Regions from separate parts of the Mesorhizobium sp. WSM4845 genome, predicted to be linked through region 2. Evidence: predicted binding sites of a transcription regulator. Region 2 holds the regulator's gene; the other holds the start of a gene.
The links. The regulator PhoB, encoded in region 2, activates phosphate uptake and scavenging genes when phosphate is short. The targets are predictions, from matches to a motif close to TGTCATNNANCTGTCAT.
Positions count from the first base shown of each region.

Region 1: AC0L2C_RS16005 (PhoX family protein) is a predicted target of PhoB. The motif match lies at 12,076-12,092, and genes of this name have one in related genera.

Region 1 is NZ_JBVVQA010000012.1:113,307-129,057, reverse strand. Features, by position in the region: gene mbfA (iron exporter MbfA) at 1-806, opposite strand, end outside; gene AC0L2C_RS16070 (hypothetical protein) at 980-1,303, shown strand; gene AC0L2C_RS16065 (threonine/serine dehydratase) at 1,431-2,408, shown strand; gene AC0L2C_RS16060 (glutathione S-transferase family protein) at 2,451-3,104, shown strand; gene AC0L2C_RS16055 (ABC transporter permease) at 3,178-4,314, opposite strand; gene AC0L2C_RS16050 (ABC transporter ATP-binding protein) at 4,323-5,243, opposite strand; gene AC0L2C_RS16045 (HlyD family secretion protein) at 5,240-6,193, opposite strand; gene AC0L2C_RS16040 (CerR family C-terminal domain-containing protein) at 6,190-6,918, opposite strand; gene AC0L2C_RS16035 (CYTH domain-containing protein) at 7,024-7,497, shown strand; gene AC0L2C_RS16030 (CHAD domain-containing protein) at 7,494-8,441, shown strand; gene AC0L2C_RS16025 (SulP family inorganic anion transporter) at 8,487-10,208, opposite strand; gene AC0L2C_RS16020 (helix-turn-helix domain-containing protein) at 10,329-10,598, opposite strand; gene AC0L2C_RS16015 (phosphatase PAP2 family protein) at 10,798-11,499, opposite strand; gene AC0L2C_RS16010 (hypothetical protein) at 11,618-11,956, opposite strand; gene AC0L2C_RS16005 (PhoX family protein) at 12,161-14,149, shown strand; gene AC0L2C_RS16000 (GNAT family N-acetyltransferase) at 14,240-14,920, opposite strand; gene AC0L2C_RS15995 (MarR family winged helix-turn-helix transcriptional regulator) at 14,917-15,408, opposite strand; gene AC0L2C_RS15990 (ABC transporter permease) at 15,571-15,751, opposite strand, start outside.
Region 2 is NZ_JBVVQA010000014.1:76,449-92,199, forward strand. Features, by position in the region: gene AC0L2C_RS17425 (CHASE domain-containing protein) at 1-56, opposite strand, end outside; gene AC0L2C_RS17430 (ATP-binding cassette domain-containing protein) at 170-964, opposite strand; gene AC0L2C_RS17435 (sugar ABC transporter permease) at 1,058-2,377, opposite strand; gene xylF (D-xylose ABC transporter substrate-binding protein) at 2,518-3,558, opposite strand; gene AC0L2C_RS17445 (ROK family protein) at 3,825-5,072, shown strand; gene AC0L2C_RS17450 (hypothetical protein) at 5,308-5,691, opposite strand; gene AC0L2C_RS17455 (hypothetical protein) at 5,834-6,085, opposite strand; gene phoB (phosphate regulon transcriptional regulator PhoB) at 6,265-6,954, opposite strand; gene phoU (phosphate signaling complex protein PhoU) at 6,971-7,678, opposite strand; gene pstB (phosphate ABC transporter ATP-binding protein PstB) at 7,714-8,529, opposite strand; gene pstA (phosphate ABC transporter permease PstA) at 8,542-10,155, opposite strand; gene pstC (phosphate ABC transporter permease subunit PstC) at 10,148-11,536, opposite strand; gene AC0L2C_RS17485 (PstS family phosphate ABC transporter substrate-binding protein) at 11,657-12,661, opposite strand; gene AC0L2C_RS17490 (hypothetical protein) at 13,478-13,804, shown strand; gene AC0L2C_RS17495 (hypothetical protein) at 14,115-14,330, shown strand; gene AC0L2C_RS17500 (hypothetical protein) at 14,790-15,674, shown strand.

The DNA.
Region 1 (15,751 bases), on a different contig from region 2:
AGGTAAGGCAAGGCGTGACCGAGGCCACCCAGCGCCGTCATCACGCCTGTGGTGATGCCGCGTTTCACCGGCGAGCCGCGGCCCGACAGCTTGCCGTCGTCGGAGGCGACCTCGGTGAAGCCCATCGAGATGCCGGCGCCGATTGAGGCGGCAAGCCCGACCAGGAAGGTCTGGAACGTGTCGTGCGTGGCGAACGCGGCGGCGAAGATCGGCGCCAGCGTCGACACCGATCCGTCCATCAGCCCGGCCAGTCCCGGCTGCACATAGGTCAGGATGAACTGGCGCTGCTCGGCCGCTGCTTCCTCGGCTTTCACCGCGCCCGACACATGCTTTTGCTCCAGCCGCTGCGCCAGCGTCTCGTGGCCCTGTTCGGCCACCGCCAGATTGTCGAGCAGCTTTCGCGTCGAGGCGTCGCTGGTGCGTTTCGCCGCTTCGACATAGAACAGGTAGGCCTGACGCTCCATAGACTCGGCCTGTTGGCGCACATGTTCGATGCCGAGCGGCCGGACCAGCCAGTCGGGCTTGCGCTCGTAATAGCCCTTTACGTGCTCGCGCCGGATCAGCGGAATGCGCTCGCCAAAACGCTCGCGGTGAAGCTCGATCAGCGAGTCGCGATGGCCATCCTCCTCCTCCGCCATTTCCTCGAACACTTTGGCCGAATGCGGAAACCTATCCGCCAGCCCGTCGGCATAGGCGCGGTAGATACGCCCGTCATCCTCTTCGGAAGAGATGGCGAGCGCCAGGATCTCTTGCTCCGAAAGCGACTCGAAGGGACGGCGACCAAAATCGAAAACACGGGAAAGCATGAGAAATCCGCCCTAGTTTAGAATTATTCTAAACTAGAGTTTGGTGCACCGTTGGTCAATCGCTTGTAGCCGGAGGTTCAAATTTATGGTTGCGGGAATCCTCCGCCAGCGCCCTTCATTATTGGCGAATGTTCACCTATATAGTGGGCTTAAGCCAAGCGAAAGGAACCCGGATGCCGGCAAAACAGCCCACCCATGCATTTGACCCGAAACCCGTTCTCGACCTGATCGCCAGCATCGAGGCCGATCTGCAGCGCCTGAGGGGCCTGGTCGAGCAGCAGGTCGAGAAATTCGACCCGGCCAATCCGCACAACAAGGCCCCCGACGGCAAGCTGACCGAGGAGGGCGTCGAATGCTGCTACCGCCTGTTCGACGAGGGCAAGTCGCGCTATTCGGTTGCCCAGCAGATGAAGATATCCTTCGCCGCCGCCACCCATCGCTTCAACACCTGGCGCAAGATGGGCGGCGCCAAACGGCAACGGACGCTTTTGGGGTGAGGAGCGATCGGCGAGGAGCGCCACTCTCTGCTCGCAATCCACGAATTGTCTCGGTCACATTTTTCCAGTGGTGCGCGGCCTGGTTTTCCGTGCACCATGGGGCGGTTTCATTCTGCAGGACCTCACCATGACCACCCCTCCCGGCATCGCCGATATCCACCGCGCAGCAACGCGATTGTCCGGCCTGATCGTCGAAACGCCGCTGATCGAATCACCGGAACTGAACAAGCGTTTCGACGCCAGGATCCTGTTCAAGCCGGAGACGCTGCAGCGCACCGGCTCGTTCAAGTTCCGCGGCGCCTACAACAAACTGTCGTCGCTGAGCGATGAGCAGCGCAGCCGCGGCGTCGTCGCCTTCTCGTCGGGCAACCACGCGCAAGGCGTCGCCGCGTCGGCGGCGATGTTCGGCGTCAAGGCGGTTATCGCCATGCCCACCGATGCGCCGGCAATGAAGGTCGGCAATGTCAGGAAAATGGGCGCCGAAGTGGTTCCGTTCGACCGGTTTCGCGACGATCGCATGGCGGTGGTTCGCCCGTACATGGAACGGGGCATGGTCCTGGTGCCGCCTTTCGACGACCCGGCCATCATCGCCGGCCAGGGAACGATCGGCCTCGAACTGATGGCGCAGGCGAAAGCACTCGGGGTGAGCCTCGACGCGGTCGTCATCCCCTGCGGCGGCGGCGGCCTGAGCAGCGGCATCTCCATCGCGGTCAAGGACGCCTCGCCGGGCACCGCCGTCTGGGCGGTGGAACCCGAGCATTTCGACGACACCTGTCGTTCACTGGCCAGAGGTGCTCGGGTTTCGATCGAACCCGGCCACACTTCGATCTGCGACGCGCTCCTCACCGCCGAGCCGGGCGCGATCACCTTCGAGATCAACCGCAGGAATCTCGCCGGCGGCATTGCCGTGTCCGACAGAGCGGCGGCACAGGCGATTCGCGACGCCATGGCCCATCTCAAGCTGGTGGTCGAGCCCGGCGGCTGCGTCGGGCTGGCCGCGCTGTCATCGGGCGAGATCGAGCTATCAGGCAAATGCGTCGCCGTGGTGCTGTCCGGCGGCAATGTCGATTTCGGCACCTATGCGGAGATCATGGCGGCGGCTTAGGTGGCGACCGAACCGGCACCATTCAAAAAAGGCTGACACGAAATGAAACTGCTCTTCAGCCGCAATCCCAATCCTCGCCTCGCGGTCGCCGTGGCACGTTATCTCGACGCAAAGCTCGACTTTGAGTTCGCATCGCCCTTCGCTCCCGGGCAGGCTGAGCGATATCGCCCGCTGAATCCCAATCTTTCATTGCCGATACTCGTAGGCTCGGGAAACAGCCTCTGGGAGGCTGACGCCATAGCCTGCCGGCTTTCACGCGACGCGCATTCGGATCTCTGGCGCACCGGCGACGACGAACCCGAGATGATCCGATGGCTCAGTTGGGGTAAAGAGAGCTTCGCAAGAGCTTGCGACGTCGTGCATTTCGAACGCGGCACCAAGCAGCGATATGGGATTGGCCCGATCGATCAGCACCGGGTTGAGGAGGGGCTGAGAGACTTTCGCACGGCCGCTGCAACACTTGAGGCCGCGCTTTCCGAGCGAGACTGGCTGGTCGAAAACTCGGTCTCCTATGCCGACTTTCGAATGGCGACGTTTCTGCCTTTCAACGATATCGCCAGATTGCCGCTCGACGATTATCCTTCGGTCAGTCGTTGGTATCGCCAGCTTGAAGAGATCGACGCCTGGCGCGATCCCTTCAAAGGACTGGATGCGCCTGAATTGCCGCCGGTCCCGGATCAGGCCAGACCGGCATAAAATCTCGATCCGAATAAATGGTCATGCATCCAAGGTGACATCTCGGCCATTGCGTGAGCTATTGAGTTGGATCCTAATCCAGCGTCCGGCGGAACCGCACCAGCGCCACGCCGGCAAACAGCGCCACGAACACGACCAGCCAGCCGATTTCGGTCGCGACCGCCGGCAGGTCGGCGCCCTTCAGCATCACCGCGCGGATGATGCGCAGGAAATGCGTCAGCGGCAGGATCTCGCCGAAGATCTGCGCCCAGCCAGGCATGCCGCGATAGGGGAACATGAAGCCCGACAACAGGATCGACGGCAGGAAGAAGAAGAAGGTGAGCTGCAGTGCCTGCATCTGCGTGCGCGCCATCGTCGAGATGGTGTAGCCGAGCAGCACCAGCGCCAGCACGAAGACCAGAACCGCCGCAAGCAGCAGCGACAACGACCCGGTGAAGGGAACCCCAAACAGCAGCTTGGCCGCCGCCAGCACCACCGCCACTTGCACGCCGCCGACCACCAGATAGGGCAGCACCTTGCCGAGCATGATTTCGAGTGGGCTGGACGGCATCGCCAGAAGGTTTTCCATCGTGCCGCGCTCGGTCTCGCGCGTCAGTGCGATCGAGGTCATCATCACCATCGTCATCTGCAGGATGACGCCGAGCAGGCCGGGCACGATGTTGTATTGCGAGATGCCTTCCGGATTGTAGCGTCGGTGCACAACGACTTCGAGCTGGCCTCGGGCAGCTTCGGCGGCCGTCTCCTGCATGCCGCGCGCCCTGAGCAGCGCCTGGTTGGCAACGGTGCCGAGCGTCGAAATGGCCCCGCTGGCGACTGCCGGGTCGGTCGCATCAGCCTCGATCAGGATTTGCGGCTGGTCGCCGCGCTCGACTCGCCGGGCAAAGTCGGCGGGAATGGTGACGACAAAGGCGACGTCGCCACGCGCCATCAGGAATTCCGCCTCGGCGGCATTTTGCGCGACATGGTCGAAGCGGTAGTAGCCGGTGGTCTGCAGCGCCGAAACCATGGCTCGCGTATAGGGATCGCTGCTCATCGCCACCAGGGCGGCCGGCAGGCTCTTTGGATCGTTGTTGATGGCATAGCCAAACAGCACCAGCTGCATTAGCGGCACGCCCAGCATCATGGCGAAGGTGATGCGGTCGCGCCGCATCTGGATGAACTCCTTGATCAGCAGCGCGCCGAGCCTGGCGAAGGAAAAGACGCTGTTTATCCCGTTTTTCATCCCATATTGTCCTTCGAGCCGGACATGAACTGGATGAACACATCCTCCAGGCTGGTCTCGCCCGGCGTCACCGTGACGCCCTTGAGGTCTTTCTCGACATCGGCGAGCGCAGCCTGAAGCGCCGTCTTGTCGGAGCCGACGACGTGCAGCGTCGCGCCAAACGGCGCCACCTGGTCGACACCGGACCGGCCGCTGAGTGCGGCAGCGACCTGGTCGAGGCGCGGACCCTGCACAACGAAGGTCGTCAGCCCGGCATTCCTGACCACCTCGTCGACCGTGCCGGTGGCCAGCATCCTGCCGTAGGAGATGTAGCCGATGCGATGGCAGCGCTCGGCCTCGTCCATATAGTGGGTGGAGACCAGCACGGTCAGCCCGCCGCTGGCCAGCCGATGGATCTCGTCCCAGAATTCACGCCGCGCCTTCGGATCGACGCCCGCCGTCGGCTCGTCGAGCAGCAGCAATCTGGGCTTGTGCATGATGCAGGCGGCCAGCGCCAGCCGCTGCTTCCAGCCACCGGACAGCGTGCCGGCCAACTGGTCCTTGCGCGAGGTGAGGCCAAGATCCTCCAGCGTCCTGGCGACATGCTCGTTGAGCGGCTTCAACCCATAGAGCCGCGCTACGAATTCCAGGTTTTCGGCGATGGTCAAATCCTCGTAGAACGAGAATTTCTGGGTCATATAGCCGACTTCGCGCTTGATCCTCAGACTGTCGGTGCGGATGTCGAAGCCGAGCACCGTGCCTTCGCCCTCATCCGGCGTCAGCAGGCCGCACATGATGCGGATGGTCGTCGTCTTGCCAGAGCCGTTGGGGCCGAGGAAGCCGACGATCTCGCCCTCGGCCACCGTCATCGTCACATGGTCGACGACGGTCTTGTCACCAAAACGCTTGACCAGGCCGTGGACGTCGATGACGTTCATTTGCCGATATCCGCCAGTTCGACATCAACGATCTGCCCCGGTTGCAGCGCGCCGGCGTCGCCCTCCGGCCGCGCCTCGACCAGATAGACCAGCTTCTGCCGGGTCTCGAGCGAGTAGATCACCGGCGGCGTGAATTCCGGGTCCGGCGACACGTAGCTGACGCGAGCCTTCACGTCCGGCCCGCAGCCGTCGCAATGGACGTTGAGCAGCGTGCCGACTTCCACCGACGAGAACGCGCTTTCCGGCACATAGACGCTGAGCTTCACCGCGCCGTCCGGCAGAATCGAAATGACCGGCGCGGTCGGCCCGGCGGTGTCGCCGGGATAGCGGATCACATCGTTGATGCGGCCGGGCGAAGGCGCCGCCAGCACACGCTTCGACAGCCGCCAGCGCGCCTGCTCCAGCGCCGATTGCGCCTGCCTGACCTGATTGTCGGCGGCCTTGATCGTCTCGGGCCGCGCCGGCAGGCCTCCGACAGCGAGATTGGCTTCCGCCTGGCCGAGCTGCGCGTTGGCAGTTTCCAGCGACGCCGAAGCCGTATCATAATCGGCCTGGGTGCCGGTGCCGCGTTTGAACAAATCGCTAGCGCGGGTGTATCTGCGTTTGGCGTCGGCGGCTTGCGCCTTGGCCATGTCGACCTGCGCCTTGAGCACCTCAATCTCTTCCGGCCGCTTGCCGACCTGCAGGTCGGCAAGTTGCGCCTGGGCCTGGGCAAGGGCCGCCTCGGCTTGCGCGACGGCTATTTTAGCGTCGGCGCTTTCCAGCGTCACCACTGGCGTGCCCGGCGCGACGCGATCGCCGCGCTTGACCGAAATCGTCTCGACCTGCGCCACCTCGATCGGCGCGAGCAGCACATAGTCGCCCTCGACATAGCCGACGGCGAGCGGCGCCGCCGGTGCGCAGGTGCTGAAAAGCAGGGCGGCGAGCGGCACAGAGCAGAGGAAACTCATGATCTACGATCCTTCCGGTCGGTTAAGTGACGCCGAGCCAAAATCGCGCCGAGATTATCCGTCACTGCCGCCGCGATCTTGGTGGCCTCGGCGTCGCCGATCGCGCGCCAGCCCATGCGGCGCATCACCGCCTCGCGGCCGATGCGGAAATAGACGACCTGGCCGATCAGCGTGAAAACGGTGAGTCGGGTAGCCTCGCTTTCGGCCGCCTCGCCCGTCGCCTGCTCCCAGATCAGGCAGAGCCGGCGATGCGTCGGCTCGAACACGCCGTCATAGATGCGGTCGAGTGCCGCCGTCGGATGCGACAGCTCACGCAGGACAAACTGCACGATCTCGCCGGCCTCCGGCCTTGCCACGATGAAAGCCACCATCCGCTCCAGCGCGGTGAACAGTTGTGCCCGCGCCGCTTCGGCGTCGCCCGTTTCTGGTTCGCCCGTTTCTGATTCGCTTGAGCCCTGCAGATTGCCGATCGCCTGGCCGGCAATGGTCTGGATCGTGTCGACGATATAGTCGGCCGCAGCGGTGCGAAGCCCTTCCTTGCCGCCGAAATGATAGGCGATCGAGCCGATATTGGCCCTGGCCTCAGCCGCGATCTCGCGCGTCGAGGTGCCGTCAAAACCCTGGCGTCCGAACAGCTTCAGCGCTGCGCGAACAAGTGCCGCGCGCGTCATCTCGGCGGGGGATGCCTCGCGGCGCGGAATTTTAGCGTTTTTCGGTTTGCTCATGACCCGCAGTTTAATCAATCGAATGATTAAGGTCAAGCCTTGCCGATCTCCACCTGTCGATCTCCACCTTGCCATCTCCATCCGCACGCGCTTTAGTGTGGAGCCATGGTCAAGGAAATCGAGCGCAAGTTCCTGGTCTCCGGCGATGGCTGGCGGGATCTGATCGAAGCGGACATCCGCATTCGCCAGTTCTATCTCGTTGCCGCGCCCGACCGCTCGGTCCGCGTGCGTATCAGCGACGGCGCCTCGGCAAAGCTGACGCTCAAATTCGGCAGCAAGGCCCGCGAACGCGACGAATTCGAATATCCGATCCTTCTGGCGGATGCGGAAGAGATGCTGGCCTTCGCAATCGGTCGTGTCATCGAGAAGACACGCCACCATGTTAGGCATCGCGGCCATCTCTATGAAGTCGATGTCTTCGGCGGGATGCTCAGCGGTCTGGTGGTCGCCGAGCTTGAGACGCCGCAGGACGTGCAGGGCGAAATGCTGCCAGATTGGCTCGGCCGCGAAGTCACCGGCGAGCACAGGTTCTACAACGCGTCGCTCGCCCTCGAGGGGATTCCGGAGATCGCCGCATGAGCTATCGCATCGATCCGCGCCTGCCGTTGACCGGCGAAGTCAGGCGCATCCTCGCTGAGGAGATCGGCAAGGCGCTCGTCCATCTGGACGCGGCGCATGACAGGCCGGAGCAGGCGCTGCACAAATGCCGCAGGCGGCTGAAGAAGGTGCGTGCCTTGCTGCGCCTGGTCCGTCCCGGAGACGAAACATTTTGCAGTACCGAGAACCAATGCTACCGAGAGATGGCTGCCCTGCTTGCCGGCCCGCGCGAGGCGACCGCGCTGGTTGAAACCATCGACCGGCTGGCAAAAAACTTTCCCGAGCAAAGCGCCGGCGGCGGTCTCGATGCCGTTCGCGACACGCTGGTGGCGCGCCAGCACCAATTGCATGGTGGAGTTGGCCTCGGCGCCGCGATAGCTGCCGCGACTGCCGCTTGCGAGGATGGCATCAGCCGCATCGATACTCTGGTCTTGCCCGACCAGCCCGAACAGGCCGCCGATGTGCTTGCCGAAGGCGCCCGCATCACTCTGCGTCGCGCCAGAAAGGCGCTGGACAAGGCGGGCTCCCGCGGTGATGCCGACGATTTCCACGATCTGCGCAAGGCGGCAAAGACTCACGGCATGCATCTGTCGCTGCTTGGAAGGCTGTGGCCGACACCGATCAAGGCACGGCGCAAGGCGGTCGACGAACTTGGCGAAAAGCTGGGCGAACTGCATGATGTGTTCGTCTTGCGCACGCTCCTCGAGGCCCACGACCGGCCGCTCGGCTCTCCCCAGGAAACGCGACTGCCGAGCAAGCTGTTGAAGCGCTCGGAGAAAAGCCTGAAAAAGACCTGTCTTGCGGCGGCAGCCGATCTGTTCGGCGACAGGCCCAGGCGCTCGACAAAAAAACTCGCGCGCAAGGCGCGCACCGATCTGGCCGCCGCGCCGCACGAAGACGCCAGCGCGCCCGGCGCCGCTGCCTGACGCGGTGCTTGCGTCCGTCCGACATCGCTGACGATGAGGAGAGGGTTAGACCTCTCCCGGCGCGGCTTTCTTCAACTGCGCTCGCGCGTCCCCGATCGAGGCGGCGTATGTCACCAGCGGCCGTTTGACGCCGTGGTTGATCAGCATGCGGCGTGTCTGCGGCGAAGCGCCTGATATGATGAAGCGCACGCCGGCGCGCCTCGCCTTGTGGGCAGCGCTCTCGATGACGTTGGCCGCCGTTGAATCGAAGAATGGCACGGCCGAGCAGTCGAGGATGAAGTTCTTGCGCTGGTCGGCGATGCGGTCCAGCACCGTGGCGACGGTCGAGGCGGCGCCGAAGAAGAAGGCGCCGGAAATCCGGTAGACGACGGTGTCGGCATCGCTGGCCTCGCTGGAATCGTATGCGCTGGCGGCGCCGGTTCTGTCGGCGACATCGTCCTGCACCAGTCCCTGATCCGGCTCAACCGCAATGCTCTTGGCCATGCGGTCGATGAACAGGATCGAGCCCAGCGCGAAGCCGACGACGATGCCTTCGGTGAGATCACGGAAGATGACGATCAGGAAAGTCGCCATCAGCACCAGCGCGTCGCCGCGCGAGGCACGCAGCAGCGTGGCAAAGGCCTGCTTCTCGAACATGTTCCAGCACACCACCGCCAGCACGCCGGCAAGGGCTGCAAGCGGGATGTAGCTGGCCAGCGGCGCCGCCACCAGCATCAGGGCAAGCAGGAGGGCCGAGTGGATCATGCCCGAGACCGGTCCATGCGCGCCGGCTCGCACATTGGTCGCGGTGCGGGCTAGGGTGCCGGTGGTGCAGATGCCGCCGAACAGGGCGGACGCGATGTTGGCGAAGCCTTGCGCCACGAGTTCGCAGTTGGAGCGGTGCCGCCTTCCTGTCATGCCGTCGGCGACCACCGCCGACAGCAGCGATTCGATCGCGCCGAGCAGCGCAAAGGCTAGGGCGTCCGGCAGGACGTCGATCATCCTGCCGAAGCTGATCGGCGGAAAGGCCGGCATTTGCAGGCTGCGCGGGATACCGCCGAAGCGCGTGCCGATCGTTTCGGCAGGCAGAGAAAACAGCGCCACGACAAGCGACGCCAGACCGATGGCGATCAGCATGGCGGGCCATTTCGGCCGCCACCGTTTCATCAGGGCAATGGCGACGATGGTCAGCAGAGCGACGAAGGTGGCGGCGAGATTGATCGTGCCGGCCGCCTCGCCGATCGCCATCAGCTTCGGCACCAGCGGTCCAGGTTCTTTGCCGGCGAGTTTTAGCCCGAACAGCTCGACGATCTGGCCGGAGAAGATGATGATGGCGATGCCGGCGGTGAAGCCGACGGTCACCGGATAAGGAATGAATTTGATGTAGGTGCCAAGCCTGAGGTAGCCAATGACGAGCAGCAAGACGCCGGCCATCATCGTCGCCAGCAGCAACCCGTCGACGCCGACCCGTGCCACGGTTGTCGCCATCAGCACGATAAAGGCGCCCGCCGGCCCGCCGATCTGGAAACGGCTGCCGCCCAGAGCCGAGACGAGGAAACCGCCAATGATGGAAGTGTAGAGCCCGCGCTCCGGAGACACGCCCGATGCGATCGCGATCGCCATCGACAGCGGCAGCGCCACGATGGCCACGGTCAGTCCGGCGATGGCATCGGCCTTGAAGTGCTCTGATGTGTAGCCTTCGCGCAGCACCGTCGCCAGCTTCGGCGTGAACAGTTCGGAAAATGTCGGCTGCGCCGGTTGATGAATTGCCTGCCGGGTTCGATGCATGGACTGCCTTCCGCTCCTGATGCATGCCGCCAAAGTGCACAGCGGCCGCGCATAAAACCAAGCAGGCGGCGGGATCGTCGGCAGGACTGTCGGCGGTCGCCGTCGCGACTCTATTTCGGCTCAGCCTGGCGGGTTCTGCGGCACGACCGGCTTGAGGCGCACCCCCCTGCCGCCGCGCTCGCTGGCCTGGTTCTCGCCGATCAGCTCCACGCCGGCCCGGTCGAGGGCCTGGATGACCTTCATCAGCGTATCGACCACGCCCCTGACCACGCCGTCGCTCGCTTCCATGCGCTGAATGGTTGGAAGCGAAACCCCGGCGCGCTCGGCGAGCGTCTTCTGATCGATGCCGGCCAGAGCCCTTGCGGCGCGCATCTGCGCGGCAGTGATCATCGGCTAAAAACCCCCGTCTGAGTCTGCATTCCATGTATAATACCATCATTGTGATGGATCAAGCATCATCATGCACATGTCAGACATGTGCACACCAGGCCGTTTGCATCTTGGCGAGCCTGCGCGCCCGCTGGGCCAGCACGCCCCAGCCGCCGCAACTTAGAGGAGAATTGGCGCAGCGTCGTTCGGAACGGGCGGTTCAGGCGCCGGCGGTCTGCCCGCGCCATCGCTGGAACGCCCATGCGACCAGCCAGCACAGCATCGCCCAGGCGAAGCCGGCGCACCAGCCGGCCAGCACGTCCGATGGCCAATGAACGCCGAGATAGACGCGGCTGATGCCGACGAGCAGTGCTGTCAGCACGGCAAGTGCCAGCACATAGATCTTGGTCGTTCGCCCAGGCAGGAAACGCGACGCCATGCTGCCCAGCGTCAAATATGTCACCGCCGACAGCATCGCATGGCCGCTTGGAAACGAAAGCGTCGCCACGTCGGCGAGATGCGAGACCAGGTCGGGGCGCGGCCGATCGATTCCTAGCTTCAGCGTGCTCGACAGGGCCTGCCCGCCCGCCACCGCGACGAAGACCAGAAACGCTGCTCCCGGCTTGTGGATCAGCAGCAGATAGACGATCACCGCCACTGTGATCAGCCCGAGCACGATGGCGCTGCCGAGGCTGGTAATGTCGCGCATCGCCCCTTCCAGCCATAGCGGTCCGATCGGATTGTCGGGCTGGCCCGCTTCACGGAAGGCGAGCATAATTTCCGTGTCGAAGGCGTGCGGCGTGGTGTCCCGCGCCACCTCCATCAGTTCCTCGAACCCCCACAGCCCGCCAGCGATGACCAGTCCGGCCAAAAGCACCGGGAATTCGATCCAGTTGAGCAGCTTGTTTGCGGTATTCTTCATCGGGCCAATCGTCTTACAGCGCCGCGCGTCCTTTTGGACGCGCAAAGGACGCTGTAGCACTTTGATTTGGCGCATGATCCTTTCCGAAATCGTTTCCGATTTTCGGGGTCATGCGCAACTACAGTTTTTGCAGATAGGGTCCGAGCGTGATCAGCGCCACCGCTGCGACGGCGAGCACGATGCCGGTCGCCTGCAACGAATTGACGCGCTCGCCGAAGAACACCAGTGCCACCACGTTCACCGACACCAGTTGGATCACCGCCGACAGGCTGAACGACACCGACATGCCGAATTCACGGATCAGCCTCAGCATGATCAGATTGCCCGCTGAATAGAGCGCCAGAGTCAGAACGATCTTGCCGAGGCTCGGCGCCAGCCCCCATTGCTTGGCCGCCGTCGCCGCCAGCAGGAAGATCACCGTCGAAATGCCGAGCTGCCCCAGTCCCCAGAAACTCACTTTTTTGTTCCTCCCGACGCAGTGCTTCCGCGCCTGCCGCAGATCTTGTTTCGGAAGCGTCGGTCGCGGTCAAGCGGCCTGATCAAAGACATGAAATCGGGCTGGAAATTGGTCGGCAACGTCATCAAACTGTGATCTGCTGGCGATACGCGGTCAGTCAAGCAACACGCTCCAGCCATCCCAAAGAGCCAGAGGCACGCCCCCATGACTGAACATCGCCCCGACGCCCATTTCCGCACCAGCCTGCTCGAGGAAAACGATGGGCCAGGAACCAATCCCACTGACAACCAGACGATGGGCGAAATCATCGCCGCGCGATTCTCGCGCCGTGGTTTTCTGCAGGGATCGCTCGCGGCAACCGCCATCGCCGCCACCGTCAGCCCGCTCGCGCTGATCCTCGCCGACGATGCCCGCGCCGGCGGCGGCTCGGTCTTCAGTTTCGACGAGGTCGAGGCAGGCGTCGACGACAAGCACCATGTCGCTGCCGGCTACGACGCCAACGTGCTGTTGCGCTGGGGCGATCCGCTGTTTGCCGATTCGCCGGAATTTGATCCGACAAAACAGTCGGCGCAGGCCCAGGAAAGACAGTTTGGCTACAACAACGACTATGTCGGCTATCTCCCGATAGACGGCTCGGCCGAGCACGGCCTGCTGGTGGTCAACCACGAGTACACCAATCCGCATCTGATGTTCCCGGGCCTTGTCAGCATCGTCGATGGCGAGGCCAAGCAGGCCCCACTGAGCAAGGAACAGGTCGATATCGAGATAGCCGCGCACGGCGGCACCATCGTCGAAATTCGCAAGGTATCAGGCAAATGGCAGGTGGTGCGCGACGGCAAGCTCAATCGCCGCATCACCGCCAACACCGAGATGGCGCTGTCCGGCCCCGTCGCCGGCCACGACCGGGTCAAGACCAGTGCCGATCCGACCGGCACGAAGGTCTTCGGCAGCGTCAACAATTGTGCCGGCGGCGTCACGCCCTGGGGCACCTACATCATGGCCGAGGAAAACATACACGGCTATTTCTCGGGCGAGCTGCAGGAAGGTCACAAGGAAGCCGCCAACTACAAGCGCCTGGGGATTCCCGACGGCTCCTATGAATGGGCTGCGCATTACGACCGCTTCGATATCGGCAAGGAGCCGAACGAGCCGAATCGCTTCGGCTGGATCGTTGAGGTCGACGTCAACGATCCGACCTCGGTGCCGCGGAAGCGCACTGCCATGGGCCGTTTCAAGCATGAGGGCGCTGAATCGATCGTCGCCAAGGATGGCCGTGTGGTGTTCTACCAAGGTGACGACGAGCGTTTCGACTATGTCTACAAATTCGTCACGGCCGGCAAGTTCAACGCCGAGGACCGCGCCGCCAACATGGATCTTCTCGACGACGGCACGCTCTACGTCGCCAAATTCGCCGAGGACGGTACCCTGGAATGGCTGCCGCTGGTTCACGGCCAGGATCCGTTGACCGCCGAGAACGGCTTTGCCAGCCAGGCCGACGTGCTGATCGGGACAAGGCTTGCCGCCGATCTTCTCGGCGCCACCAAGATGGACCGCCCCGAGGATATTCAGCCCCACCCGACGACCGGCAAGGTCTACGTCATGCTGACCAACAATTCGAAGCGCAAGACGGAGCAGGTCGACGCTGCCAACCCGCGCGCCGAAAACGCCTTCGGCCACATCGTCGAGATTGTTGAGGACGGTGGCGATTTCACTGCCACCAAGGGCAAGTGGGAAATCATGTTGAAATGCGGCGATCCCTCGGTGGCCGAAGTCGGCGCTACTTTCTCGACTGCAACGACCGCCAATGGCTGGTTCGGCATGCCGGACAATTGCGCCATCGATGCGGCCGGCCGGCTCTGGGTCTCGACCGATGGCCAGGGCCCGAAGGCGACCGGCCGCACCGATGGCCTGTGGGCGGTCGACACCGAAGGCGAGGCGCGGGCGACCTCGAAGCTGTTCTTCCGCGTGCCGATCGGCGCCGAACTCTGCGGCCCGCTGTTCACGCCCGACGACCAGACCGCCTTCGTCGCGGTCCAGCATCCTGCCGATGGCGGCGAGGACTGGGAGGCTTTTGGCCGTCCCTCCTACTATGAGGACCTATCGACCCGCTGGCCTGACTTCAAGCCCGATATGCCGGTGCGGCCGTCGGTCGTCGCCATCACCAAACAGGGCGGTGGCAAAATCGCGGTCTGAATCACTGCAAGGCGCTAGCAGCGCCAAGGAAGGATTTCGTCGATACGAAATCCTTCCTTTTCCTGATGCGCGGGAATGCGCCTGATGGGCTCATTCGGCGCGCTGAACCACGGCCACGTTCATCATGCTTCTCAACCTGAAGCCAATGGACTCGTATAATCCGATGGCCGTGGTGTTGCTGGCAAAGGCGTGGAGATAGGGAACTTCGCCGCGCGCCGCTATCCGGTTTGCCACGAACAGCGACAGCAGCCTGCCCAGGCCACCGCCTCGAAATTCCGGATGTGAGCACACCCCGCTAAGTTCGGTATAGCCGGGTTGCTTCATGCGTTCGCCGGCCATCGCCGCAAGTCGGCCCTCGATCTTCACACCCCAAAAATCGCCGAGGCTCAAGGCTTCGAGCGTGAATGGGCCGGGCTTGGTCACCAATGCCAAGGCGAGCATCTCAGCTGCATCGTCCCGCGTCAGACGTTGCACGCGCTCGTCGGAGACCATCTGCAATGGCCGCTCGGCAATCATCTGAACCCCGGGCGCGGTCGAAGTCGCCGAAAGTTCCGCGGGCAGAGCAATGGCGTCCACCTGAAGCAGGATCGCACTCTCGCCTGGGGAGACAAGTTTTCCGAGCGCCTGCAGGCTTTCCGCATCGTCCGCGGCACTGGCAGCGAAGGGAGCTATCGAGGGCCGATACCGCATGGCGAGGTCGTCACCTTGCGCGAAGGCGTGGTGTCGCGTCCGAAGCGCGCTCCACACGGGACGGTCAAGCAGGTGTTTCATTGCGCGGCACCTTCCGGCTTCTTTACACGACGGTCGAGAGGCGCCGCGGCGAGGCCGTCCTCGATGGCGGCCAGCTGATCAAGAAGCGGCCCAGAAAGATCCGCGCACAGATCCGCGACGGCATTCTCGATGCGCGGCCAGACGTCGTGCTTTGCAATATCGACCAGCCGCTGGCCGTGCAGGGTAAGGCAGACAATCCTGCGCCGCTGGTCATCATCCGATGGACTGACCTCGACCAGTCCCAATTCGGCCAGAAGCGACACGCTCCGCGTTACACCTGGCTGCGCGACCCCGAGGGATTGCGCCAGTTCCCCGACTGGCAGCGGGCCCAGCCTGTCGAGCGCAGCCAGCAGCGGGTATTGGCTCGACTGAACCGGCACATCGAGGCAGTCGAGCAGGCGCTGCGTATCCGCCTGCAATTGCTCGCCAATACGCTTCAGCCTGCTGCCCAGGCACAGGAAGCCAAGGGACCTTATGACGTCTTCCATAATCAACCTGCCAGGCAATTGATAACATGATATATAACGTTATATGGAAATCAAGCGCCGCCATCGCACGGCCGCTTTCAAGCGTCGTCACCAGATTTGGTCGTCTTGGGTCGGGAAAATCGCTCGGATGCTGGCGCTGCGTCGCCTGGGCAAGCCGTTCAGTCAGTTCCGCAGCCGGTAGCCGGTCCTGAAAATCCACGCGACGATCGCTATGCAGATAAGCAGGAAAACCACGGTCATGCCGAGGCTGATGCCGATCGAGACGTCGGACTTGCCGTAGAAACTCCAACGAAAGCCGCTGACCAGATAAAGGACAGGGTTGAACAGCGTCACCGTGCGCCAG
Region 2 (15,751 bases):
GTCAGGCTGATCAGCGCGACGGCAATGAACGCGACGATCGGGAAGAACTTCTTCAAATTGCTGCTGCGACCCATGGTTCCCCATCTTATGGGCAAGTCCCCGTGGCAACACAATGGCGCGGCCAAACCATCATGACGGCTGGCATATCACATGACAGGTAGTTGACGCTTCAGGCGGCGATCTTCAGCGCGCCTGGTCCCGGAATGGCGCCGGGCGGGCACTTGCCCAGAATGATCATGCCGAGCACCTCGTCCTGGGTGACGTCGCCGGTGCGCGCCGTTCCAACGACCCGGCCATTCTTCATGACGCAGACGCGGTCGGCAAGCTCGAACACATCGTGGATGTCATGGCTGATCAGGAAGATGCCGATGCCGTCGGCCTTGAGCTGCATGACCAGTTCGCCGACCTGCGCCGTTTCCTGCGGTCCCAGTGCCGCCGTCGGCTCATCCATGATCAGGATGCGGGCGTTGAACAGGATGGCGCGCGCGATCGCCACCGACTGCCGCTGACCGCCCGAAAGCTTGATCACGGGGTCCTTGAAGCGCTGGAAACGGGGATTGAGCCTGCCCATCACCTTGCGCGCCTCGGCCTCCATGGCGCCATCGTCGAGCGTGCCCCAGCCGGTCATCAGCTCGCGGCCGAGGAACAGGTTGGCGGCGGCATCGACATTGTCGGCGAGCGCCAGCGTCTGATAGATCGTCTCGATGCCGTATTTCTTGGCGTCGCGCGGATTGGCGATCGAAGCCTCCTCGCCATTGACGAAGACCTGGCCCGAATCGCGCTTGTAGGCGCCGGACAGGATCTTGATCAGCGTCGACTTTCCCGCGCCGTTGTGGCCGAGCAGCGCCACGACCTCGCCCGGGAAAAGGTCGATCGACGCATCGTCGACGGCGCGAATGCCGCCGAAGGCAATCGAGATGTTGCGCATGTCGATCAGTGGCGTGGGAGCAGTCGTGTCAGCCATGATCGTTCCTTTCCATGGTTTTGCCGAGCATGATGCTGGACCGAGACGGATGTCCACTTTTCGCTGACGCGGACCTTCGGCTCGGGATCATGCTCAGACCCGCTTGCGGTAGACTGTGTCGAGCCAGACGGCGACGACCAGCACGGCGCCGACGACGACGCTCTGAAGCGGCGAATCGATGCCGAGCAACACCATGCCGGACTGCAGCGACTGCATCAGAAGCGCGCCCAGCATGGCGCCGAGCACCGTGCCGGAGCCGCCGGCCAGCGACGTGCCGCCGATGACGGCTGCTGCGATGACCAAGAGTTCGTCCAGCGTGCCCAGCGCATTGGTCGCCGCATTGAGGCGGGCCGAAGCAATTGCCGCGCTGATCGCGGCCAGAACGCCCATGATCATGAACACTTTCATGGTCACCCAGCGCGTGTTGATGCCGGCGAGTTCCGCCGCTTCCGGGTTGCCGCCGATGGCAAAGACGTAGCGGCCGAAACGGGTGCGCCGGGTAATGAAGGTCATGACGATGCCGACTGCGACCGCGATCAGCACCGGTATGGCGATGCCATGGGCGATGAACAGCCCGCCTTCGGGGATGGTGATGCCGTTCCGCTGGGCGTATTGGCGCACGATGCCGATCGGCCAGGGATAGGAATTGGCGATCCAGACGGCGCCGAGGATGGCGGCGCAGGCGACAACACCAAGCAGGCTCTCCGCCCAGACCGGGCGCAACGGAAACTTGAAGCGCTTGCGCTGCGACCGGCCGTTGAGCAGCATCAAGGCGACGGCCACACAGGCGAGAATGCCGACGATCCAGCTCGCGGTCGCCCCAATCGAGCCACGCGGCCCGCCACCCATCAGCTGGAACGTGGCATCGAGCGGCGCGACGGTGCGCCCGCTCGTCATCAGCCACGCCATGCCGCGCCAGATCAGCAGGCCGCCCAGCGTCACGATGAAGGCCGGAACCTCGAGATAGGCGATGATGAAGCCCTGAAGCGCGCCGATCATGAGGCCAAGCGCCACGCCGGCAGCCAGTGCGATGACCCATATCCAGGGATTTCCAAGCTGGAATCCGATGACGCGGATGAGGAATTCTGCCTGCGCAACGCCCATCACCATGCCGATGACGCCTTCGACGGAGCCGACCGAAAGATCGATGTTGCGCATCACGATGACCAGCACCATGCCGGTCGCCATGATCGCGACCGAGGAAGTCTGCACCGACAGGTTCCAGAGATTGCGCGGCGTGAGGAACAGCCCGCCCGACAGGATGTGGATTCCAACCCAGATGATCAGCAGCGCGCCGACCATGCCGAGCATGCGTATGTCGAGCTCGGTCGCCTTGAGGAAGCGGCCGAAGGGGCTGAGCTCGGATTCACGCGCCCGATCAGCAACCGGCGTGTTGGAAGTCGTGTCGGTCATGATGTCCTCCCACCGTTGCCGTCTGCCGCGGATGCCGGAAGCAGCTTAGAAATTACCCGCGAGACGCGGAAAAACAACTCTTTTGAAAAAAACGCCGCGGCGTGAAGCCGCGGCTTTTCAGGTTTTTTGGCGAAGGCGGATCAGTTGCAGACCGGGACGGTGCCCGCCGCCACGCCGGCGCAGACCTCTTCCTGCTTGATCCAGCCGGCGTCGATGACGACGTTGAGATTGTCCCTGGTGATGGCAATCGGCGTCAGGAACAGCGACTTGACGACATTGCCGCCCGGCGTGGTGAAATCCTTGACGCCGGCAATGTCTGTCATCGGCTTGCCGTCGGCCAGCTGCGAGGCGATCTCGGCGGCGTTCTTGCCGAGCTCGCGCGCGTCTTTCCACACCGATACGGTCTGTGTGCCGAGCGCGATACGGTTCAGCGCGGCATGGTCGCCGTCCTGGCCCGAAACCGGGACGGATCCGGCCAGGCCTTGCGCCGTCAGCGCCGCGACGACGCCACCGGCGGTGCCGTCATTGGCGGCAACCACCGCATCGACCTTGTTGTCGTTGGCGGTCAGGAACTGTTCCATGTTCTTCTGGGCGTTGGCGGGAAGCCAGCCGTCCGTATAAGCCTCGCCGACATTCTTGATCTTGCCGCTGTCGATGGCATCCTTGAGCACTTCCATGGAGCCGGCGAACAGGAAATCGGCATTAGGGTCGGCGCCCGAGCCCTTGATGAAGACGTAATTGCCTTCCGGCGCCACCTTGAACACTTCGCGGGCCTGCATGCGGCCGACTTCCTGGTTGTCGAAGGTCAGATAGAAGACGTCCTTGTTCTCGATCAGCCGGTCATAGCCGACGACCGGAATGCCTTCGTCCAGCGCCTTCTGCACCGCCGGACCGATGGCCGAGGCATCCTGCGCAAGGATGATCAGCGCGTTGGCGCCCTGCGAGATCAGGCTTTCGACGTCGGTCAGCTGCTTGCCGGGATTGGACTGTGCGTCAGCGGAGATATATTTGTCGCCGGCGGCCTCGATCGCCGCCTTCATGGCGGCTTCGTCGGTCTTCCAACGCTCTTCCTGGAAGTTCGACCACGAAACGCCAATGACCTTGTCCTTGGCCTGCGCGGCCGACGCGAGCGTCAGCGACATGGCGACCCCCGCCAGAATGGCGGCTGCGAATCTCTTCATGATATTCCTCCCTGCGCCGCGTAGGGCGCGACCAACTGGCCCGAAGGCCGGCACAAAGGCTCTATTTTTTCGAGCCTCGAAAAAATACTGGTCCAACGCCGAACCGCTGTCAACACCAATTCTGATGGATTTTGAGGTCCTGTCGGGCTTTTTTTCGAGGCTCGGAATAAATAATGACAGCCCCTTCTGCTTCTGCCAGTATTTGTCGGCATTACCGACGGCCTTCCGATTCATGAGCGGCCGCGGCGATGAGGAGGAAACAAAAAATGTCGGTGGGAATCCGTCATGACGATCTGCGCCGGCGCAACCGGGCGATGGTGATTTCGGCCGTGCGCCGGGCAGGCCAGCCGTCGCGGACCGAGATCGCCGCGACCACCGGCCTCAGCCATTCGACCATATCCGCGATCTCTGCCGACCTGATCCAGGAAGGCATCCTGGCCGAGAGCAAGGCGAGCGAGACGGTTTCGCTGAAACGCGGCCGGCCGCAGGTCGGCCTCAGCCTCAATCCGCAAGCCGCTGCGGTGTTGGCCGTCGTGTTGTCGCTGAATTTCCTGTCGGTCGCCGTCATCGATTATGCCGGACAAGTGGTCGCCGAGGAACAGCGCCGGCTGGACACGCTGACCATGTCGCGCGACGAGCTGATCGGCGAATGTGTCGCCATCGTCCGGCGCCGGCTCGAAGATCCCGACCTCGATGTCCAAAGCGTCGCCCGCATCGCGCTGGCGATCCAGGGCATCACCGATTCCCACGCGCGCGCCATGTTGTGGTCGCCGATCACGCCGCAGACGAACATCGCCTTCGCCGACATTCTGGAACGCGAGTTCGGCATCCCGGCCATCATGGAGAACGACTGCAACATGATGGCCGTGGCGCTGCGCTGGCGCCACCCGGATCGCTACCGCGACGATTTCATCGCCATCCTGCTCTCGCACGGCATCGGTATGGGGCTGGTGCTGAAGGGCGAGCTGTTCACCGGCACCCACTCCTCGGGCGGCGAATTCGGCCACATGATCCATCGGCCGGGCGGCGCGCTTTGCCGCTGCGGGCGGCGCGGCTGCGTCGAGGCTTATGCCGGCAACTACGCCATCTGGCGCAATGCAAGGCAATTGAGCGAAAACGCCGAGCCGGTCGCCGATGTCAGCGACGCCGAGATGCGGGCACTGGCGGCCCGGGCGCGCGAGATGGACGGACCGGAGCGCGAAGCCTACCGCAAGGCCGGCGAGGCGCTCGGCTTCGGGCTCGGCAGCCTGTTCGCGCTGATCGATCCGGCGCCCGTGGCCATGGTCGGCGCCAGCGCTGCCGCCTTCGACCTGATCGAGCCGGCGCTGCGCGAGGCTATCGCCCAGACCGCCGGCGGCCAGCATTCGGGTTCGATTTCCTTCGACACCGAGCCGAACGAGTTGCCGCTGATCCGCGAAGGCTGCGCCATGCGGGCGCTAAGCTTCGTCGACCAGGAGATTTTCGCGCCGAGCATCCAGGCACGAGCCGGCTCGGTCGGAAAGAACGTGGCTTGAAGGATTCCCGGGTCGCGACTTGGGGTGTGTTGAGATTCAGGTCAGGCCGAGTCGAGAATGGTGGGTTCCGAGAACCGGAGCGGAGCGTACTTTTGGGTACGTCAGCACCGGAAGCGCAGGTATCAGCCGTTCGCAGGCCGGCATCACCTGAACCATCAGCTAGGCCGTGAACTCATAAATGCGGGGATGACCAAGATGGGTGAAATGGGAAGCTGTCCTTAAAGGTTGCGGAGGTTCAGCCGGGGATAGGGGTGCGGAAGCCGTGAGTGTCGCAAAGCTTTTTGGCCCTGCCATCGATTTTGGAGTCACTATCAATTTCTTCGACTTCGACAGCCCCATCTGTCTTATGCGCAAAGAAGAGAATGGAGGTCGACACGCTGCCACCATTCGTAAGCCCACAAAGGTAGACACCCCCACTTTCTCCTATGCGAGCCATCGCGATCCACACTATTGGTTCCGTCGAGATGGCAAGGTGCTTCCGGATTGCAAGCTTCAAGGGAGCTACATCGCTAAGCGTGATGTCGTGGGGAAAGGTTTTCTCGGTGGCATCTTGAGCTAATGCCGAACTAGTCCACGCTCCGACGACAATCCATGCAAGAAGAATTAAACCTCGCGTCATCCGAACTCCACCGGTGCAAGTTGCCTTTGTGATTAGGATGATTGCGAAGGGAAGGTATTCCAAGTCGGAAAGCGTCCGCAATGGATCGCTTTCCGACTGAGGCTTTCATATTGAGGCGGAATCTGATCTCGCTAGGAGGTCGCTATAGCAAGAACCCGGTCATCCATTCCGCGCTGTAGAATCCTGCGGCAAGTATGATAGCGATGGCAACCAGTCCGGTCCAAATACCCCGCATAGCGAAGGGCGACAAAATAGCCATTGCGGGGATACCAACCCGGACCAATGCTGATCTCAGATAGATTTCCTTGTTCGCATAGTTCCAGGAGCCGCCCTCCTCGGTCCCTCCGTCATTCCCCAAGGATAGCACCGCTGCGCAGCCGGTGGTGGCCAGCATGCGGCCGCCTTCGAAGCTTCGAGATAGTCAAGGACGAGCAACAGGAGGAAAACGCAAAGAGATGCTAGGACTGCCATTTCGATGAGGCTCGGCTTGCGGACCATCATGGCCACTACTGTATGTCGCCGCGGTTCCGCTTTCCACCCATGCCGGTCATGCCGAATTTATGAGTTCACGACCTAGTCTTCCCTGATCGCATAGCCCGCGCCGCGGATGGTGCGGATGACATCGGGCATGCGACCATTGTTGACCGCCTTGCGCAACCGGCCGACATGGACGTCCACCGTGCGCTCGTCGATGTAGATCGTCTCGCCCCAGACATTGTCGAGCAACTGGCTGCGCGAGAAGACCCGGCCGGGGTGGCGCATCATGAATTCGAGCAGCCGGAATTCGGTCGGCCCGAGCCGGATCTCGCTCTTCTTGCGATAGACCCTGTGCGATTCACGATCGAGCATGATGTCGCCGACCTTGAGCACGCTGGACAGCACTTCGGGCTTGGCGCGGCGCAGCAGCGCCTTGACTCTGGCCATGAATTCCGGTGTCGAGAACGGCTTGACCAGATAGTCGTCGGCTCCGGTCGAAAGGCCGCGCACCCGGTCGCTCTCCTCGCCGCGCGCGGTCAGCATGATGATCGGCAGCCGCTCGGTTTCGGGGCGCACCCGAAGGCGCCGGCAAAGCTCGATGCCGGAAACCGCCGGCACCATCCAGTCGAGCACCAAAAGATCGGGCACGTTTTCCTGCAGCCGGATTTCGGCCTCGTCGCCGCGCGTCACCACCTCGACCTGATAGCCTTCGGATTCAAGATTGTAACGGAGGAGGACGCCCAGCGGCTCTTCATCCTCCACCACCATGATGCGCGGCGCGATCATCGGCCGGTTACTCCTGTCATGTCGCCAGCGCCGACATCGTCGTTTCGTCGAGCTTCGGGCGATCCGCCGGCAATTGCTGCCCGGTCACGACAAAATAGGCGTTTTCGGCGATGTTGGTGACATGATCGCCGATACGCTCGAGATTCTTGGCGCAGAACAGAAGGTGCGTGCAGGCGGTGATGTTGCGTGGGTCCTCCATCATGTAGGTCAGGAGCTCGCGAAAAACCGCCGTGTATTTCACGTCGATCTTCTGGTCGTCGGCGCGCAGTTCCTTCAACGCGCCGGCATCGCGCGACACATAGTGCTCAACCACGCCGCGCAGCTGCACAAGAACGAGATCCGCCATCGCATCGATACCGTGCGACAGATTCCGCGGCGTCGCGCTCTGCCCGACTGCGCTGACCCGCTTGGCTATGTTCTTGGCCAGATCGCCGATGCGCTCGAGATCGCCGGCCATGCGGATTGCGCCAACCACGGCGCGCAGATCCTGCGCCATCGGCTGCCGTTTGGCGATCAGCGTGATGGCGCTGTCGTCGAGTTCGCGCTGCCGCGCATCCATGATGGCGTCGTCCGAGACGACGCGCTGCGCCATCGCATTGTCCGACGCAAGCAACGCGCGGATCGAGGCCGCGACCATTGCGGCGGCGAGCTCGTCCATGTCGCGGATCAGCCGGTCGATGTGCTCCAGTTCCTCGTCGAAAGATGCGACGGTGTGTTCACCCATGGTGCTGTCCTCGTGTTCGAAATTCGCCGGACCGCTCAGCCGAACCGGCCGGTGATGTAGTCCTGGGTGCGCTTGTCGTCGGGGTTGGTGAACATCTTGTCGGTCGCGCCCTCCTCGACCAGATACCCGAGATGGAACATCGCCGTGCGTTGCGACACGCGCGCCGCCTGCTGCATCGAATGGGTGACGATGACGATCGTATAATTCTGGCGCAGTTCGTCGATCAGTTCCTCGACGCGGGCGGTGGCGATTGGATCGAGCGCCGAACAGGGCTCGTCCATCAGGATCACTTCCGGCGACACGGCGATGGCGCGCGCAATGCAAAGACGCTGCTGCTGTCCGCCGGACAGACCGGTTCCCGACTCGAGTAGGCGATCCTTGACCTCGTTAAACAGGCCGGCCTTCTTCAGGCTCGATTCGACGATGCCGTCCAACTCGGCCTTGCTCCTGGCCAGGCCGTGGATGCGCGGACCGTAGGCGACGTTTTCGTAGATCGACTTCGGAAACGGGTTCGGCTTCTGGAATACCATGCCGACGCGAGCTCGCAGCTCGACGACATCGATTTTCGGATCGTAGACGTCCTCGCCGTCGAGCGTGATCTTGCCGCTCACCCGCGCGATATCGATGGTGTCGTTCATTCGGTTCAGGCAACGCAGGAACGTCGACTTGCCGCAGCCCGATGGCCCGATCAACGCCGTCACCTGATGCTCGCGGACATCGAGATCGACGTCGAACAGAGCTCGCTTCTCGCCGTAGTGAACAGAGACCTTTTCGCCCTTCATCTTGATCGAAGGGGCGTTGGTTGCGCTGCTCAGTTTCTGCTCGACGCCGGCTTCCGTCATGATGTTCATATCCTCTACTCCTTACCAGCGCCGCTCGAAGCGCCTGCGCAGTATCACCGCGATGGCATTCATGATGACCAAAAACACCAGCAAAATCAAAATCGCCGCCGAAGTCTTCTGCTGGAACCCCGCTTCCGGGAAATCCGCCCACATGAAAATCTGCACCGGCAGGATCGTCGCGGGATCGGTGAAGCCGCCGGGAATGTCGACGATGAAGGCGACCATGCCGATCATCAGCAACGGCGCGGTTTCGCCGAGCGCATGCGCCATTCCGAGGATGGTGCCGGTCATGATGCCCGGCATCGCCAGTGGCAGGACGTGATGGAATACGGTCTGGACCTTGGACGCTCCGATGCCAAGCGCCGCCTCGCGGATCGAAGGCGGCACGGCGCGCAGCGAAGCGCGCGAGGCGATAATGATGATCGGCAGGGTCATCAGCGCCAGCACCATGCCGCCGACCACCGGGGCTGAGCGCGGCATGCCGAAGAAATTCAGGAATACGGCAAGTCCAAGCAGGCCGAAGACGATCGAAGGCACCGCCGCCAGATTGTTGATATTCACTTCGATCATCGTCGTCAGCCGGTTCTTGGGCGCAAATTCCTCAAGATAGATCGCCGCTGAAACGCCGATCGGGAAGGCGATTGCGAGGGTTACGATCATGGTCAGGAACGATCCGACGACCGCGCCCCAGACACCAGCCAATTCCGGCTCGCGGCTTGCGCCGGTGAAGAAGAAGATCGAGTTGAACCGGCTTTCGATCAGGCCGGCGCTCTTCAGCGTGTCGAGCCAGACGATCACCTTGTCCGAAATCTTTCGCGATGCTTCCGGCGTCTCGATGACGCGCAGGAATGCCTGGCCGCTCGCGGCGGGCGCCGTGCTGTCCAGCGCCTCGATCACCGTGCCTTTTGCGATCACCGTGCCGTTGGCCGCAGACGACAGCGAGGTCAGCTTGACCGTGCCGCCATTGAACGCGACCAGCAGCGACGACGCGCCGCTCGTCAGCGTAAACATGCCGTTTTCGCCCTCGGTCGCACCATGGCCGCGCGCCAGCGCCAGCATGGCATCGTCGCCGAAGGTCAGATCGATGTCGCCGCTGGTTTCCGAAGGCGTGACGCTTGTCGAAATCGCTTCGTCCGAACCGACGTCGGCAAGCAAACCCTTGAGATAGAGGTCGGCAAAATCGTCAAGTGGAACCGCATAGTCCACCGTTCCTCCGAGCATCCCCGGATCAGCCGCAATATCCTTGCGCAGGAACACGCCTGTGCCGGTGGAAATCAGCCCGCGCAGAAGGCGCTTGTCCTGGCGGCTCTTCACATCCGGAAATTTTGCCGTAAGCGCTTCCTGAGCGATGGCGTCGTAGTTCACTTCATCGAGTTTCGCCGGGTCGACCTTGGCCGCTGAAAGATCGATCGGCAGCGTCACATAGTTCTGCCGCAGCGCCGGAATCGCCTGCGTGACGATCGTCGACAGGAGCAGCACAAGGAACAAGCCGGCCAACGCGACAGCTGCGGCGCCGAGCCATTTGAACCACGTTTCGGTACGGTAGCGGCCCTTTAGCCGCGCCTTCGCGGCATCGTCGGTATGAATGCTGACCGGCCGTCCGACGGCGCCGAATGACGAGATCGCATCAGTCATATTGCTCTCGGTATTTCTGGACGACGCGCAAAGCGACGATGTTGAGGGTAAGCGTGATGCAGAACAGCACCAGGCCGAGTGCGAATGCTGCAAGCGTCTTGGCGCTGTCGAACTCCTGGTCGCCCACCAGCAGCGTCACGATCTGCACGGTCACGGTGGTGACTGCTTCGAGCGGGTTGGCCGTGAGGTTTGCCGCCAGCCCCGCCGCCATGACCACGATCATCGTTTCGCCGATCGCGCGGCTGACGGCAAGCAGCATCGCCGAAACGATGCCCGGAAGGGCAGCGGGAAGGACCACCTTGCGGATGGTTTCCGACTTGGTCGCGCCGAGGCCGGCAGAACCGTCTCTCAGGGATTGCGGAACGGCGTTGATTACATCGTCGGAAAGCGAGGAAACGAAGGGAATGATCATGATACCCATGACCACGCCTGCGGCGAGCGCGGATTCAGACGCGACGTTGAGGCCCAGGCTTTCGCCGATACCGCGGAAGTAGGGCGCAACCGTCAGCGCGGCGAAGAAGCCGTAGACGACGGTCGGAATGCCGGCGAGGATTTCCAGAACCGGCTTTGCGACCGCGCGGACGCTTTTGGAGGCGTAATCCGAAAGGTAGATCGCAGCCATCAGCCCGATAGGCGCAGCCACCAGCATGGCGATGAAGGTGATGAGCAACGTGCCGGCAAAGAGCGGCACCATGCCAAAAATGTCCTCGTTGACCGCCCCGGCCTCCGCTCCCGCGCCGGTGAAGGCGCTCTGCGGCGACCAATGCGTGCCGAACAGGAACTTGTAGAACGGCACCTGTTGGAAGAACCGCAGCGACTCGAAGATAAGCGACAGGACGATGCCGATCGTCGTCAGGATCGCGACCACCGAACAGGCGATCAAGGATGCGCGAAGAACGCGCTCGACCACGTGGCGCGCCCGGTAGGCCTGTGCGATGCGGGAATAGGCCCAGTAAAATCCGGACGCGGAAAGCACGAGCGCGACGGTCCAGATGATCCAGGTGCTGGTCGCATGGACCGATTTGTAGAGGGCGGCGGCCGCCTCTTTCGTCGGATCGGCAAAGCCGACAAGCCCGCCAAAGGCCATCGCGCGAGCGTCGCGGATGAAAGCTTCGACCTGCGGGACGCCCATTCCCGACAACTCGGAGGAGAAGCGGTCGGTAACGATCGACGATTCAATTCCTGGCGTCACCAGCGACCACAACACGATCGCAAGCAGCGCGGGACCGGCGGCAAAAAGCGCCAGAAACGTGCCATGCTGGCCAGGCAGCGAATGCAGTCGCGCGACGTCGCCATTGACGCTGGCAATAGCGCGGGTCCGGCCGAGCCAATAGGCAGCAGCGGCCAGAACCACCAGAAAAACAACGAGATAACCGACCATGATTCGGGACGTCCCCTCGACCGCCGGTCATTCACCGGCTCAAAGCACGGGACCTATGGTCCCGCGCTTTGTGCTTTAGGATATGAGGGGTCAGAGCGGTACGCTCGGACCCCCGAAACATCAGGAGCCCATGCCCTTCAGGGCCTTGGCGTTTTCGGCCGACTTGGCGCGCTCGGCGTCCGGCAGCGGGATCAGGCCCTTGTCGGCCAGATAACCATCAGGACCCCATGCAGCCTCCGAGGTGTACTCGGCGATGAACTCCTGCATGCCGGGAATGACGCCGACATGCTCTTTTTTGGCATAGACAAAGAGCGAGCGGGAAACGCCGTAATCGCCGGATGCGATGTTCTCGAAAGTCGGCTCGACGCCATCGACCTTGTGGCCCTGCAGCTTGTCGGCGTTCTGGTCAAGGAACGAGAAGCCAAAGACGCCGAAGGCATTGGGGTTGGCTTCCAGCTTCTGGACGATCAGATTGTCGTTTTCGCCGGCCTCGACAAAAGCGCCGTCTTCGCGAATCTCGCCGCAGCCCTTTTCATTAGCCGCCTTCACTTCTTCCTGACAGGCCGCATCCATGACGAGCTCAACGAATGCATCGCGGGTACCGGATGTCGGCGGCGGGCCAAGCACCTCTATCTTTGTCGCGGGAAGGGATGAATCGACATCCGACCAGTTCTTGTAGGGGTTGGGGACGACCTTGCCGTCAACAGCGACGTTCTTGGCGAGCGCCTTGAAAACCTGTTCCTTGGTCAGATCGACGACAGTCCCTGCCTTCGAGTTGGCCAGTACGATGCCGTCGAAGCCGACCTTGATCTCGACCGGCGTCACGCCGTTTGCCTTGCAGGTTTTAAGCTCGCTATCCTTGATGGCGCGCGAGGCATTGGTGAAGTCGGCGGTATTTTCGCCCACGCCCTGGCAAAACAGCTTCATGCCGCCGCCGGTGCCAGTCGACTCGACGACCGGGGTCTTGATCTTTCCGCTCTGGCCGAGCTTTTCAGCGACAGCCGTCGTGAAGGGGAACACTGTGGACGAACCAACGATTTGAATCTGGTCGCGCGCGGCGGCATAACCAGCCGACGCGGCGAGCGCAAGCGCCGCGGCCGACGCCGTAAGGAGGAATTTCTTCATGTGGCCTGCTCCTGTTCGGAAAAATGGTCTCTCAGCGCCATTCCTTCGGCGCCCGCTGAGGCCATAGCCCCCGATTATTACAGTCACATGACAGTTTGATGTCAGCCCGGTAACCGCCGCACAGCCCTGTCGAAAAGGCAGCGCTGCGGGTCTCGCCGCAACAGCCGTGGTTTGCCGCTGGAATCAGCAGCTTGCGCGATTTGCGGCCGGCATTTGCCTGGACGGACGGACAATTGGCGCCGAAAAAGAAAATCCGGGCGGGAGCGCGTTGCATGCGGCCAAGGAGGTCATGGCCGTGCCATCGCCGAAGCAGGTCCGTTGGGGTAAATCTGACCCTGCTTCTTGCCGGCGGTCGCTGCTCCCGCCCGTAACTGGAGGAGCGGAACTCGAATGCGCTTATTGTTCCAACCAGACGCATGATTTGGTATGGTGCGATCGCACCATAGTCTTGTCGCAACGCGTCGCCGAATCGGCTGGACCCGATAGGCTGACGTGGCTATCTCCCGTTTGGATTTCCCCGTCCGCGGACCTTTTCGAGCAAGGCGCCGCCTGGGGCTAATGGGCTTAGGGCTGATGGGCTTGGGCAGGCAATCGTCCATGCCCGACCCCCAATCGCGCCAAAGTCGCGCCAGGGACGCTGCGGCACTTTGATTTTTGCGCATGATCCCCAGCGAAATTGATTCCGATTCTCCGGGTCATGCGCTAGCCTTGCCCGCAGTGTATTCCGACGGTTGTCGGTAGAACCGAAGCCGCGTTATAGATCCCGCAAGGGTGTTGCCGATGTTGCGACGGATCCTGCCTTTTTTCGTGTGCCCGATGCTGCTGCTAGGGGGCGGCTGCTCGCGCAGCTACGACGGCACCGTCGTCATTCCAAGGCCGCTCGATGTCCGGCGGTTCTGGGACCGGCCGCAGCAGCAGGCGCAAGCCGAACAGCCGCAGTTGCTGCAGACCGATGTCTTTCCTGCGGCGCCCGAAACGCCGGAAACAGCGGCGGCCCGCAAAATCGACACCTCCGTGGCGCCGAGAAGGAAAATCGCCAGGATTGCCAGACAACCACCGACGCCGTCATCCGAGCCGGCGAAACCGCTCACCTGCAGGAACGTCAGCCAACCAGGAAAACGGGTCCGCATGGTCTGCGAATAGCCAGCCGGCATTCAAGCGCTGGCAGCTAAAAAGATGCGCCGCCTTGAAAACGTTGCTGCGCACCCGCCGCAGCGGTTCGGTCCGCGCAGGCCGAGAGCATGAGCCGACTGGTGGGTTTCGGGCTGCCTGATCGGCGTTGCCGGCAGCCGCGTTGAACCTTATCCGGCCTTCGACGTTAAACAGCCATCGCAGTGCCCGCACAACACACGCTGTAGCGTTTCGATTTGGCGCATCCTTTCCGAACCGAACGCAGCGAGGCGGAGATCGATCCCGATCCCTGGGCGCTAGGTGGTCAAAGGAGACCGAACACATGTCCATTCACTTCACTGTCTCGGACGTGACCAGAAATCTGTTTCACTCGCTGAGAAGGGACCATGAGCGCGCGCCGAGGCCTCTCAGTCCTGAGCAACGTCTTTTGCTGGAATGCTACCTGGCCGGTCAGATTCCGGAATCGGCCTGGAGCGACTACGTCTTCGAGACGCCGGAATTGGCACGCCATGTCAATGCGAGACGCGGGCAACACTGATATCTGGTGAACCGGTCAGATCGCTCGAGGTGACGCCACCGAACAGCGCTTGGCTGAATCGGCGGCCCGATCAGCGTGCCGTTACGCTTGAAGCCGCGGCTTCCCGGGAACAATAGCCCTCGAGACAAAAAGGCCGGCACATGGCCGACCTTTCCTTCCACCTCGGCCGCGCCAGTACATCCGTGGTCACGGGTTGGAGGTGAATTGCCGACCAGTAGATAGGGATCTGGTAACGATTCCTTAACCGACGGGAACCGCTCGTCGACGCGTCGTGGCCAATCTGATTTGCGTCTTCGTGATCAGTGCAGAAAGTCGTCTTTAAATACGCCACATATTATTAATCGTTGTACACCAACGTATTAGCGTATGAGGCATATCGAAGATGCATGTCGCGCTTAAGCGCGTCGCATTGGATCCGTTCGGCCGCGACGCGCTTTAGCCTATTCTGGAAGTCGACTCATGGCCGTGCTTGGCGCTCTCCCTCCTGGCGTTCGCTGTCGACCAATTCGCGAAGCAGATTGGCAAGGAGTGGTCGACTGCCTGTGCCGGGGGTTTCCGAAGCGTGACCGGAGTTACTGGATACAGGCGCTGACCCGTTTGGCGCAGCGGCCTCCCGTCGCCGAGTTCCCACAATACGGCTTGGCCTTGGAGAAGGCCGATCGGATCGTCGGCGTTGTGCTGACCCTTTATACCCGTTATCCCGGGCAGGAAGGCGACGAAGTCCGCTGCAACCTTTCAAGCTGGTCCGTCGATGCAGAATTCCGTCCCTATGGCGCCAAATTGGTCACGACGATTCTCAAGCGAAGGGACGTGACCTACACCAATATTTCGCCGGCGCCCGCAACATTGAAAGCCAACTGGGCGCTCGGTTTTCGGCCCTTCACCACCGGACAATTTGCCTTCTTGCCGGCTTTTAGTTCGGCGCAGCGGTCATGTCGCGTGCTTGAAGCTCGTCCCGATCTTGCGGAAATGGCGATGCTGTCCGACAGCGAGAGGTACATACTCTCGGAACACTCAGCACTTGGCTGCCGGTCATTGATTTGCATTTGCGACGGAGCAGCGTTTCCTTTCGTATTGATGCCGCGCCGGATATTGCGCGGTCTTATCCCATCCTATCAGATCGTCTATTGCCGCTCCCTCGCGGATTTGAGCCGGTGCGCCGGTGCCATCGGGCGCTTTCTCTTGCGAAGCGGCATCCTGCTTTGCGTCGTCGACGCCAGGGAGCCGATTGGAGGTCTGTTCGGGTGGTACCGCGCCAACAGCGGGCTGAAATATTTTAGGGGTCCCAGACCACCCTCGCTTGGAGATCTGTCGTTCACCGAGCTTGTAATGTTCGGTCCCTGAACGACAAGCGCAGCATCAGTCATGCCGCACCGCTTTGCAGCTGAAATGGCAAAAGCGAACCCCCGCCTCTCGGGGCG